3 regions of the Proteiniphilum sp. LBM24028 genome follow, and region 2 is predicted to be linked to each of the others. Evidence: riboswitches for the same ligand, from Rfam matches in the RefSeq annotation. Region 2 holds a riboswitch; each other region holds the start of a gene.
What was found. Region 2 has a riboswitch for cobalamin ahead of AC1HCU_RS03705 (TonB-dependent receptor plug domain-containing protein). Riboswitches for the same ligand answer to the same signal wherever they lie in the genome.
Positions count from the first base shown of each region.

Region 1 (4,284 bases), 120 kb from region 2:
ATCGAAACCATAGAAATGCCCACTTCGTTTATTACCCGAAGACTTGAAGTAGCATGGAAATACGATCTTCCCGAAGGAATACATGATATTCTTCTCAAAGCCAAATATCTTCCTGAAGGATATTTGGTAGATATCAGGGATCTTGTTGTATATTCGAATAATAATCCTGATGCCCGATAAAATCTACGGGTATTGTACGTATCCCCTGTGGGATGTTTAATCATCCAATCTCCGATATGGTGGGCTTTAAAAGTGATTTATCGCCAGGAATGTATGTAATACCACCAGGAACGACAGAAACCAGTGGAGTTGTTACCACATCAGAAGCTATTCGTGCATAACCGTAAGGCATTTGGACGTTTGTACTACTTAATAACAGTTTTCTTTTTCGTGAAAAATACAAGCGTAAGGATAATTTTTTTTCCTAAAAGCGACTATTATTGGAAAATTTATGTTGTAAATTTTATTTCTTTGTCATTTTCGACATAAATTTATTACCAAATTGATTCTGTAATATCTATCATATCGCTATTATCTATCAAATAAAGCCGCTGATTAGTGGTTCTTTTGTTCAACCCGCCAAGTGATTCAACATAAGCGCCCAATTTTACAAAGTTAAAACTTTGAAGACATTCTTTTCTGCTAAGCGTATTGAACCCGGAATACCAGGCAGTTTTTATTTTTCCTCCCCATTGTTCACGAATAAATGTAGCCAATCGACACAAGCCATGAATATCCCCATCACCCCCCATAAAACAAACGCATGTGATGGATTTTTCATATTTTTGGAGCAAATTGGAAAGGACCGTTTCACTCAGTTCTTTCCCAATATTTTGCTGTAAATGCGGACTGTGGCATCCGGGACAACGATGCGGGCAGTCGGATAAATTAACAGCCAGCGTCACTTCATCCGGAATTTCTTGAAAAACAATATCGTAATCAACAAATCTCAACATCTGCAGCTTCTTTTTTTGTTTTCATTACTCCATAATATCGTTTAGCCGCTTCCGTTTGACGTGCTGCCGAGAAGTTACTTATCCGTTTCATATAACCGATAATCCGTGTCAAATAATCCACATTTTTAGAATTACATTGAGGACATTGCTTTAAATAGCGTTTATCAATGCATCCGCATTCATTACAAATAGTGTTGGGTATGTTAAATGTAAAATAATTGCATCCTTCAATCGCTGCTACACGTAACAATTGACGATATTGTGCTTTTGAGGGATGTTCTTCCAGATTCACATGAAGTGCTGAACCTCCGGTAAGCCGGTCTATATAGTTACGTCCGTGAAGGCGAAATTTATCAATCACATTTAACGAAGAGTCTTCTACGCAGTAAAAATAACTATTATAGCAATCGCGAGGGACAAAATATCCGTCTTCCTTATCCCATTTGGCATGCTTTACGCCTACGTTTTCGGCAGGAATCATTTCGCAATTGAACATTAATTCCGATAAGCGGTATTTTTTGTTGTAACGTTCTATTAATCCCAATATTTCTTGAATAAATGCCATGTAAGATGGATTGTCGTTAATTTCTATGCCTTGCGACTCGGCAGCTTCTACCAATCCATTTACTCCAATGGTTAAATATTGACGGGAAATATTTATGTACCCTGCATCAAACAATGGGAGCATTCCTTTTTGTTGCAGCATTTTCAAATTTTCGTTGTAAGCAATTTGCGCTTTGTGTGTTAAATCTACCACTTCTTCGAAAAAAGCCATATAAGGTTGCCCCGTACGCTTGGCAAATTGTACACATCGATTCACATTAATGGTCAACACGCTTTTTGAGCCGGTTGAAACTCCACCCGCACCAAGAGTATAGCTAAAACCGTTATCTTGAATTTCGTTTCGCAGTCGACAGCAGCTCGAAAGCGAGTCTGCATTATCACTCATATAAGTAAAAAACGAGTGCCCTTCGGAATACATTTCCGCCGTAAAGTCGCCATACTCGGTGTCAATGACATCACCGTTTTTCGAGAGCAAAGCCATTGTTTCCACGGGAAAGGTAAGAACCGTCTTGGTGCGTTCTTTGTTGAACCATTTCATAAACCGTTTCTGTAGCCAATTGAGTGAATCCCAAATTGGTTTCGAGCCGTTGGGAAATACAAATTCACCAAAGAGGCTTTCGAAATAAGGACGGTCGTAATAGGCAATGTTCCAAAAAACAGCTTGAAAATTGCGAGCACCCGTGGGTTGATTGATAGAGTAAACTATTTGTTCAAAATAATCGCAAATTACTTTATCCAATGTACGGCGACGATTCGATAAATCTACTATATCAGCAATGTGGGTAAAATAATCGTCTCCATATTCGTGTCGAATAAAATAATCCATGTACATTAAAAATTCGGGAGTTGCGCATGCTCCGCTCAACATACTCGAAACCATAAACACCATGTTGATGAATCCGCCACAAAAAGACTTCAAGTTGGTAGGCGGCGCAGAGTTCCCTCCAATGGGAATTGTTCCTTGTAACAACCATGGATACATGGTAATACTGGCACAGTAATTAGCAAGGCTTGTTTCATCGTTTTTGTATATAAAATGATCATTAAGCATACCGATATATTTATCGGCAAACTCTTTGCCGTACATCTCTTTCATTCGATCGGTAAGCATTTTCCGATTCAGGTTGATGAAGTTTTTTTTAGGTAGTTCGCCTATAAGCGTAGCGATGTTTTTCTTTTCCACATTGGCATTGGCGTCAAACTTGCTTCCAGTGGCAGCATTCTGTGCATCACAATAGTTCATTAAGAATGTCATTTTATCATGTGTTTCGCGTGTCTCGGCGTGTTTTTGTCGATAGAGCATATAGGATTTAGCCACGGCGAAATATTTTTCGGCCATTAAGGCCACTTCTACTTGATTTTGAATTTCCTCCACAGTCATTCCATCGGAAACGTGTACTCGCGAGAGAATGGATATGAAATCTTCTTGTGTGGCAAATGCTCCTACAGAAAGAAATGCCTTGGCAATAGCATTTTCTATTTTTTGAATGGAGAATGATACGCGCTTCCCGTCGCGTTTCACAATGTAAAGCTCTTTGTTGTTCATTTTTGTAGACTATTTAGTTGTTAGACATATAGACCATTCACTTTACAGATGTCGGGATTTTCCAGTAAACTTACAGGCTTAGTGTCTATAAATCTCTTAATCTAAAAATATGGGAATACATATTGAGCTGTATCGCGATATTTTTCGACAATCTTTTTTCCCGAAAGACATCAAAAGCGTATAATATGCATTTGGCAGGTCTTCTGACTTACTCCCGTTATCGAACGCCTTCCCATCCCAAGGAGTAGGGACAGTGGCAAAGGATTTGTTCGGCACGTTTATGGAGCTTACAGCAGCGGGAACTGTCGCCGACTTTCACGGCATTCCCTTTTAATCTTATCCAAAAAGAAAATTTTGATAAGAACCAAGTGCACCACAAATGTAAAAAATAACTTTTAATTTTTTGACAAAATCCCCCAAAATAGTTATTAACAACTTCAATCTATCAACAATAAACTCTCATTATAAGTGTCTTATAATTTAATTATAATCTTTTTATAAAATTATTTTTTCAATTAAATTTTCTTTTTAGAAAAACACAAAGAGAGATATGTGGAAATAATTCCTCTCTCTAACTTAAAACAATAAATATAAGCAGACGAATTGGCTACCTGTTTATTTTGTTAATAACCATTTTCGCTTTCATAAATGATTCACCTCGAGTACGTAATACGGAAAAAAACGACAATGATATCTCGAATGGCCTAAGGAGCACACCGGTATAAACCAACGCCCCATAGGGTATTTTAGAAATGTTTTCGTACTAAATGAAAAATATGTAGCTGTATGCCAGAGCACGTTGTAATTCGTACTATCTCGTACTCGACTTTAAAAGTTAAAAATCCTCTCTGGAAAAGGAAAAGAGGCTGTCTCAAAATAAAATCTAACCTCCTGAGAAATGAATATTGGGATATGTTCTCAGAAGGTATCCGAATAAAAAGAGGGTGAAATCACATTGTGATACACCCTCTTCCAGTGATCCGCCTGGGGCTCGAACCCAGGACCCCATCCTTAAAAGGGATGTGCTCTACCTGCTGAGCTAGCGAATCAGCCTAAATGCTTTCTTGCAAAAGCGAGTGCAAAGATAAAACCTTTATTTTGTTTTTCCAACTGATCATGTGATAAAATAATGGTTTTTTTCACTTATTCTCTCAATCAATACCTGTAATGCTCCGGCTTATAAGGCCCTTCCACCGGTACACCAATATAATCGGCCTG
Region 1 is NZ_CM152817.1:1,072,310-1,076,593, reverse strand. Features, by position in the region: gene AC1HCU_RS04245 (ADP-ribosylglycohydrolase family protein) at 1-180, shown strand, start outside; gene nrdG (anaerobic ribonucleoside-triphosphate reductase activating protein) at 495-956, opposite strand; gene nrdD (anaerobic ribonucleoside-triphosphate reductase) at 940-3,066, opposite strand; cobalamin riboswitch at 3,243-3,450, opposite strand; tRNA gene AC1HCU_RS04230 (tRNA-Lys) at 4,043-4,115, opposite strand; gene ahcY (adenosylhomocysteinase) at 4,222-4,284, opposite strand, start outside.
Region 1: linked by a shared signal. The riboswitch ahead of nrdD (anaerobic ribonucleoside-triphosphate reductase) and the one ahead of AC1HCU_RS03705 (TonB-dependent receptor plug domain-containing protein) in region 2 are both predicted to bind cobalamin.

Region 2 (4,284 bases):
ATATTTCCAAAGAAGTCCAATAATGTCATTTTCGATTCCCGCCGGGTGTACTAAAAAAGACAACACAAAGCCGCTGAAAATCAGCGGTTTTTATTTTAACAGGGCATCAAAGGAGCGTCCAAATCAAAATAAAATAACTTTAATCATACCTAACTGTCGGATAATAATTTGAAGGATAAATTCCTGATATTTTCCATTTTATCGTTATTCTTTGCAGCTAATATTTTTCTGGGATAATTTATGAAACCGGTTTTTCTCAGTCTTTATACTGTCAACAAATAGACGCTTGAAAATATTTTTTTTCTTACATACTTACCTAACCACTGAAATCACACAACGATCGTTTTATCGGTATATTTTTTTCTGTTCCGGTTATGACCATAAAAACAGTAAAAGGCAGAAGTTTTCGGGAACAATCGGCTATATGCGCAGCAAAAAGAGGAAGCAGAAATATTGAAAGTCGAAGGTACCCATCTAGCCGAAAGAACTCACGTAAAAGGTTTAAAGTTGCAGGTATCAATGCACCTGAATACCAAGAAACCGTTAGGGATATTTCACTTGATTTCTCTACATAAGACAACCATAAATTGACCAGCGTAAAAAGGGTTGAAACTGTCGAAGCCCTTTCCTTTCGCTTCCTGCAGATGAAAAACAATATTGAACAGCGGTTGTTTATCCATTGTTCGGAGAAAGGAGGTTTCAGCACGCTTATGGAAAACCATAAAAAATGAGAATTCACTCTGATAAGTTAAAGTCAAAATAAATCATCCCATAAAAACTTCTTGAATTCTAAAATATCTTTCATATCTTTGCAAACACAAATTTTGGTGTTATTCGTTCTATTTATCCTTCGGAACGAATAATGAAAAGGGAATCAGGTGTAAATCCTGAACAGACCCGCTGCTGTAAGCTCAATGAAGAGCCTTGTGCAATACCCAAATCCACTGTCCCGACAATTATTGGGGTGGGAAGGAAGCACAAAGGACGAGTAAGTCAGAAGACCTGCCAAAATAGATAAAATGTTTCATAGCTTTCGGGGAGTTGGAGCTTGAAGAACGAAAACACGTACCACGGCAGATTCTTCTGTTTTATTATTTTGGCTACTTATACTTCATAAGCCGTTTTACCGCGTGTGTTATAATTCCACCTCAATGATCCGCTTTCTGAAAGTTTAATTTTCGGAAAGAATGAATCTGTGTAAGAAAACCTCGCTGTTCGTTGTAATCGGGCTGCTGATTACGGCAGGCAATCTGTTTGCACAAGCCGGGGCGAATAAGCCCGAACAACCGCCAATTCAAACCGAGACTTCACAATCTGGCAGGGACTCTACCGCGATGTTTCTTCAGTTGGATGAGTTTGTTGTTTACGGAAGTCCATTGATGAAAGAAGTGATTCCCGTACAAAAACTGTCGGGCGAGCAACTTAAAAACCTGAGTTCTTTTTCGGTAGCCGATGCCATACGCTATTTTTCGGGCGTGCAACTTAAAGATTACGGAGGCATTGGCGGACTGAAAACCATAAATGTACGCAGTATGGGAACCCATCACGTGGGTGTTTTTTACGATGGTATTCAGTTGGGAAACGCACAGAACGGTCAAATAGACTTGGGTAAATTCTCACTGGAAAACATCGAGGAGATTTCGCTTTACAACGGACAAAAAAGCAACATCTTTCAGCCGGGGAGAGATTTCGGATCCTCAGCCACAGTTTATCTCCGATCGCGTACCCCGTGTTTCGTGGAAAACAAGCGATACAACCTGCGTACTTCCACCAAAGGAGGTTCTTTCGACCTCATTAATCCCTCTGTGTTGTACGAATATAAATTTAAAGATAATCTGAGTGCCTCCATCAACGGTGAATATATCAACTCATCTGGAAAATACAAGTATCGCTATCGACGCGTTTTCCCCAATACCGGCGAAGTAATGTACGACACCACTGCGGTGAGAGAAAACGGCGATATCTATTCTTTCCGCTTTGAAGGAGGATTGTTCGGGACGATTTCCGGTGGATATTGGAGAGTGAAAACTTATTTCTACGATTCGGAACGAGGTATTCCCGGAGCCGTCGTAAATAACCGGTGGAAAAATTCTCAACGGCAGTGGGACCGCAGTTTCTTCACACAAGGTGTTTTTCAAAAAAGCGTTACTCCAAAATACGACGTGTTGATCAATACCAAATATGCCTATGATTATATGCGTTACCTCAATCCCGACACCACGCTGATGCTTATCGACAACACATTTCGTCAACAGGAGGTGTATGCTTCTGTAGCCAACAAGTACTCCATCACACGGAAGTGGGATGCGGTGTTATCGGCAGATATGCAATACAATACACTGACATCCAATTTGGACGGTTTTGTTTTCCCGAAACGGCTTACCACGCTCGTAGCTTTGGCAAGTGCAACCGATCTCGGTGAAGTGAAAATGCAAGGCAGTGTGTTGGCAACTTTCGTGCGCGAGCGAATCAGTTCGGGAAACACTGCCGCCGATGACAACGCCAAAGCCGCACCCGATAAACATGAGTTTACCCCTGCATTCTTTATATCCTACAAACCATTCAAAAGTCAAAATTTAAACATTCGCACTTTTTATAAGCATATTTTCCGAATGCCCACCTTCAACGACCTCTATTATACCGACATCGGCAACATCAAGCTCAAACCGGAATTTACCCATCAATATAACGTGGGATTCAGGTATGAGAAGTCCTATGAGAAAAATATCATCAAGCAGTGGGAATTTCAAGCCGATGCATATTACAACGAGGTTACCGACAAAATTGTTGCTGTCCCCAAAGGCAGCGGGCAATACCGGTGGATGATGATGAATTTGGGGTACGTGAAAATCCGTGGTATGGATGCAGCCGCATCGATCACCGTTGAACCGTATAAAGATTTGCTTTTCAACCTTCGCCTAACGTACACCTATCAAAAGGCGGAAGATTTTACCAAGCGTAAAAACCCGATTCTGCAACAAAGCACGTGGGGAGGGCAAATTACCTACATTCCGTGGCACAACGGTTCAGCAGTGGCAAGCCTCACTTACAAATCGTGGCAGCTGAACTACAGTTTTATCTACGTGGGCGAACGCTACCATAGTTCGGCAAATATCCCCGCCGAATACGAGCAGCCCTGGTACACCAACGATATGACAGTAAGTAAAAAATTCATGATAAAAAAGATAAATATGCGGGTAGCGTTGGAAATAAATAACCTGCTCAGTCAAGATTACGATGTGGTACTTAATTACCCTATGCCCAGGAGAAATTATAAACTTTCAATAACCGCAGAAATATGATGCAAGAAATTGGGAATAAGAAGTTAGGAATTAGAATATGGTTTATCGCCCTGCTTACGGCTTTCTCATCGTGTCGCGACGATGTGGAAGTGGTACTCTCGGAAGACATCCTCACCGGTTTCCCCGAATATATCGACGGGTATTGGGGCTTCTACCTCCTCAACGAGGGCAATATGGGTAACAACAAAGCCACATTGGATTATTACGATTTTGCCACCGCCGTTTACAAGAAAAACATCTATGCCGAACGAAACCCCAAAATCCCCAAAGAGATGGGAGATGTGGGTAACGACATTGGCATATACGGCAGCAAACTCTACGCTGTAATCAACGTCTCCAACAAGGTGGAAGTGATGAACGTGGCAACCACCAGGCGCATCGCACAAATAGAGATACCCAATTGCCGCTTCATCAAGTTTCACGACGGATATGCCTACGTTACCTCCTATGCCGGGCCGGTTGTGATAGACCCCGATTACACACAAATCGGCTTTGTGGCAAAAGTAGATACCGCCACACTAAAAGAGGTAGACCGGTGTTTGGTAGGCTTTCAACCCGATGAACTGGAAATTGTGGACAACAAAATTTACGTTGCAAATTCGGGCGGATATATGGGCGCGAACAGTACCGGGGGATACGAGCGAACAGTTTCCGTGATCGATATAGCCTCATTCAAGGAAGAAAGACGCATTGACGTGGCGTATAATTTAGAGCGGATAAAAGCCGACGGGCGAGGCAATCTGTGGGTAAGTTCGCGCGGTGATTACAAAGGATTGCCTTCCCGTTTGTTTTTCATCGACCGTGCAAAAGGCGAAGTTACCGATACAATACCCATTGCCGCCACCAACTATTGGATCGATGATGACTTGCTTTACGTGTACGGCACCGAGTTTAGCTACATAACGCACGATTGGGAAATTTCGTACAGCATTGTGGATACGCGTACGCGTGAAATAGTAACCCGCAGCATCATTACCGACGG
Region 2 is NZ_CM152817.1:955,701-959,984, reverse strand. Features, by position in the region: cobalamin riboswitch at 809-1,024, shown strand; gene AC1HCU_RS03705 (TonB-dependent receptor plug domain-containing protein) at 1,188-3,302, shown strand; gene AC1HCU_RS03700 (YncE family protein) at 3,299-4,284, shown strand, end outside.

Region 3 (4,284 bases), 290 kb from region 2:
GATTGTTGAAGAAAGTCCCTCTCCTTTTATCGATGAGAAAACCCGTCTTGCAATGGGTGCCATAGCTGTGAGGGCAGCAAAATCCATCGGATATACAGGTGCGGGTACTATTGAATTTCTGGTGGACGGTGAAATGAATTTTTACTTCCTGGAGATGAATACCCGTCTTCAGGTGGAACATCCCATTACGGAAGAGGTGCTGGGGGTTGATCTGGTTAAGGAGCAGATTCATATTGCCAACGGGAAAAAGTTGAGATTAACCCAAAAGAGATTGCATCAAAGGGGGCATGCGATTGAATGCCGTATATATGCCGAAGACCCGGAAAATAATTTTGCCCCTTCACCCGGTATCATCCGTCACATTCAAACACCCGAAGGTATTGGTGTGCGTGTAGACAGTTATATTTACGACGGATACGAGATACCGGTCTACTACGATGCCATGATCGGAAAACTGATTGTTTGGGCCACCAGCCGTGTATATGCACTCGAAAGGATGCGCCGGGTGCTTTATGAGTACAAAATTACCGGTGTGAAAACAAACATCGACTATCTCAGGCGTATTATGGACACGCGGGATTTTGAGCAAGGAAATTATACCACACATTTTATTGAAGACAACAGCAGTAAGCTTCAGGAGAGCACGGGAGACGATAATGAAATAGAAGATATGGCCATCATTGCCGCGTATATAGATTATATTGTGAATAATAATGATACACCTTCCTCTGCTCAGGCCGACAACCTTCCTATAAGCAGGTGGCGTGCTTTTGGCAAACAAAAAGGCGTACTGCGAATATAAAAAGGTACTTTTGGAAATCAACAGCTTAATCATATGAAAGCGAAGACAGGCAGGAGAACATGTGAAGTGGAAATGATATCGAAGGATGGAAACAGGGTAGAGATCACTGTAGACGGAAAATTATATGACATTGACGTGGTCATGTCAGAAAGTGGTTTTTGTTCCATTCTGTATGGAGGACGCTCCTACAATGCAGAATCGGTTCGTCATTCCGAAGGAAAATATACCATCACTACAAATTTTCGTTATTTTGATATCGAACTGTCGAACCCGCAAAAGAAATATTTAAGGGGACGGCAACAAGTCGTGGAAGAGGTGCAGGAGACTATCACCTCTCCCATGCCTGGTAAAATAGTGAGAATCATGGTATCCGAAGAGATGGAAGTGAAGCAGGGGGATCCCCTCATTGTGGTAGAGGCAATGAAAATGCAAAGTACCTACACTGCAGCTCAAAATGCCATCGTAGAGAAGATTCATGTGGAGGAGGGTGACTCTGTGACCCGTGATCAGCTACTCATTTCATTCAAAACAAATTAACTACAGGAACGATGACACTTCAGGAAAAATTTCAGGTTTTCGAGGAGAAAAATAAAGCAGCCGAATTGGGAGGCGGAGCCAAAGCGATAGAGAAACAAAAAGAGTCCGGTAAGCTGACTGCCCGTGAAAGGATAAAGCTATTGCTGGATGATAACACATTTGTTGAAATAGACAAGTTTGTGGCACATGAATCGCACAATTATGGCATGCATGAAAAACGTATTCCCGGCGATGGTGTGGTGAGTGGTTATGGAAAAATCGATGGCCGCCTGGTGTATGTATATGCCTATGACTTCACCGTGTTCGGGGGCTCACTGGGCCGTTCAAATGCCCATAAAATTGTGAAGGTTCAGAAGCTGGCCCTAAAAAACGGCGCGCCGGTCATAGCGTTAAACGATTCGGGTGGTGCCCGTATTCAGGAGGGAGTGTCATCATTAAGTGGATACTCTGATATTTTTTATCAGAACATCAAGGCATCGGGTGTGGTCCCCCAGATTTCAGCCATATTGGGTCCCTGCGCGGGAGGTGCCTGTTATTCTCCTGCGCTGACCGATTTTATTTTCATGGTAAAGGACAAGAGCAACATGTTCGTGACCGGACCCGATGTAGTGAAAACGGTCACGCATGAAACATTGACCAAGGAAGAATTGGGAGGTGCCAGTGTACATGCGACAAAAAGCGGTGTATCCCATTTCGTGGGGAATGATGAAGAAGAAACATTAATGATGATCCGTGAGCTGTTAAGTTTTCTTCCTTCCAACAATATGGAAGATCCTCCGCTTGTGCCCACAAAGGACAGTATCTCCCGCGAATCACCTGGACTGCAGACACTGATTCCCGACGATACCAACCTGCCCTACGACATCAAGGAGCTCATTAAAGAGGTAGCGGACGAGAATTACTTCTTTGAAATCATGCCTCAGTTTGCACAAAATATCGTGATCGGCTTTGCACGGCTGGGAGGCAGAACAGTGGGTATTGTTGCAAACCAGCCTGCCTATTTGGCCGGCGTGCTCGATATCGACGCCTCCGATAAGGCCGCACGATTTATCCGGTTCTGCGACAGCTTTGACATTCCGCTTATTACTTTTGTGGATGTACCTGGATTCCTTCCGGGGCGCGATCAGGAACATAATGGCATCATCCGTCATGGAGCCAAGATCGTATATGCCTACGCCGAAGCAACGGTGCCGAAAATTACACTTATCACACGCAAAGCATACGGCGGCGCATATATAGTCATGTCCTCAAAAGAGTCGGGAGCCGATGTGAACTTCGCATACCCCAATGCTGAGATCGCTGTGATGGGTGCAGCAGGAGCTGTAAACATCCTATACCGCTCTTCCGACGAGGCAGAACGACAGCATGCGGCGGATGAATACAGCGAATTGTTTTCAAACCCCTACCGCGCTGCAGAAAAAGGATATATTGATGAAATCATCCTCCCTAAAACTACCCGGATTAAACTCATTCAGGCGTTGGAAATGACGGCCAACAAAACTGAATCTAATCCACCTAAGAAACATGGGAACATGCCGTTATAAGAGAATGCCACCCCGGTGAACATCAAATTTATTCTGTTTCAAACCTGTTGTTTGCAATGTGATAAAACTTTATTTGGACTTTTCTTTTGAAAAGAGAAGAGCTATTCCTGTTTTTTTGTATCTTTGCCTTTAGAAATGTTGGTGTTACCCGTTCCTTCTCGGCTTCGGAACAGGTAATGAAAAGGGAATCAGGTGGAAATCCTGAACAGACCCGCTGCTGTAAGCTCCGCTTATGTGCTGAACAAAACACCTTTTGCCACTGAATATACACTCTGTACCTGGAGAGAAAAATCCATGGACAATCAGAGTGGTTTCGGGAAGGCGTTCAGACACGGGAGTAAGTCAGAAGACCTGCCAACAGTTTCATTTTAGTTACATGGCTTTCGGGGAATAAAGCATGAAGACGACACACAATTACTTTATTTACAACGTGTTTCATTTTCATCATGCTTTACCGAAATCAATTCGGTATAGATGAATTCGTTAAAACTGATATTATTATCTCTGATCGTAGTTATTCTGCCAGTCACTGTTTATTCTGCACGGGCAGTTACATCCCTCCAGCCTGTGGATGGTATGATGAATCTGGCCGACAGCCTTTATCTGCCGGAGGTAGTGGTATCTGCAAAAGCCAACAAAGAGATTATTCCCGCACAAAAGCTTTCAGGAAATGAGCTGAAAGGGCTGAACAGCTTATCCATAGCCGACGCCATCCGGTATTTCTCGGGTGTCCAGATCAAGGATTATGGTGGTATAGGAGGTCTGAAAACGGTAGATATCCGCAGTATGGGCAGCAACCACATGGGTGTTTTCTATGATGGAATTCAGTTGGGTAATGCCCAGAACGGGCAGATTGACCTGGGCAAATACTCACTCGATAATTTGGAGTCGGTTACCCTCTACAACGGCCAGAAAAGCGAGATTTTTCAATCTGCCCGGGATTTCGGCTCCTCCGGTTCCATCTACCTGCGTACGCGCTATCCCCGTTTCGAAAATGATAAAAACTACAACCTCAGGGGAATCCTCCGATCGGGCTCGTTCGGATTAATCAATCCCTCCCTTTTGTGGGAACAGAAACTCTCTTCCTCACTCTCCGCAACCTTTAACACGGAGTGGATATCGGCAAATGGCAAGTATGCATACCGTTATAAACGGATACACCCAGTCACCCACGAACTGGTTTACGACACCACAGCCACCCGGGAGAACGGCGATATGAATGCATTAAGGCTTGAAGGAGGATTGCATGGATTTGTGCCTTCCGGAAACTGGAACCTGAAAGCTTATTTTTACTCCTCGGAACGGGGTATTCCCGGCGCCATCGTAAATAATGTATGGAAGCGATCACAGCGGCAATGGGACAAGAATTTCTTTACCCAGGGTTCGTTCCGGAAATCTATC
Region 3 is NZ_CM152817.1:1,248,782-1,253,065, reverse strand. Features, by position in the region: gene accC (acetyl-CoA carboxylase biotin carboxylase subunit) at 1-802, shown strand, start outside; gene AC1HCU_RS04915 (acyl-CoA carboxylase biotin carboxyl carrier protein subunit) at 836-1,339, shown strand; gene AC1HCU_RS04910 (acyl-CoA carboxylase subunit beta) at 1,351-2,883, shown strand; cobalamin riboswitch at 3,006-3,256, shown strand; gene AC1HCU_RS04905 (TonB-dependent receptor plug domain-containing protein) at 3,358-4,284, shown strand, end outside.
Region 3: linked by a shared signal. The riboswitch ahead of AC1HCU_RS04905 (TonB-dependent receptor plug domain-containing protein) and the one ahead of AC1HCU_RS03705 (TonB-dependent receptor plug domain-containing protein) in region 2 are both predicted to bind cobalamin.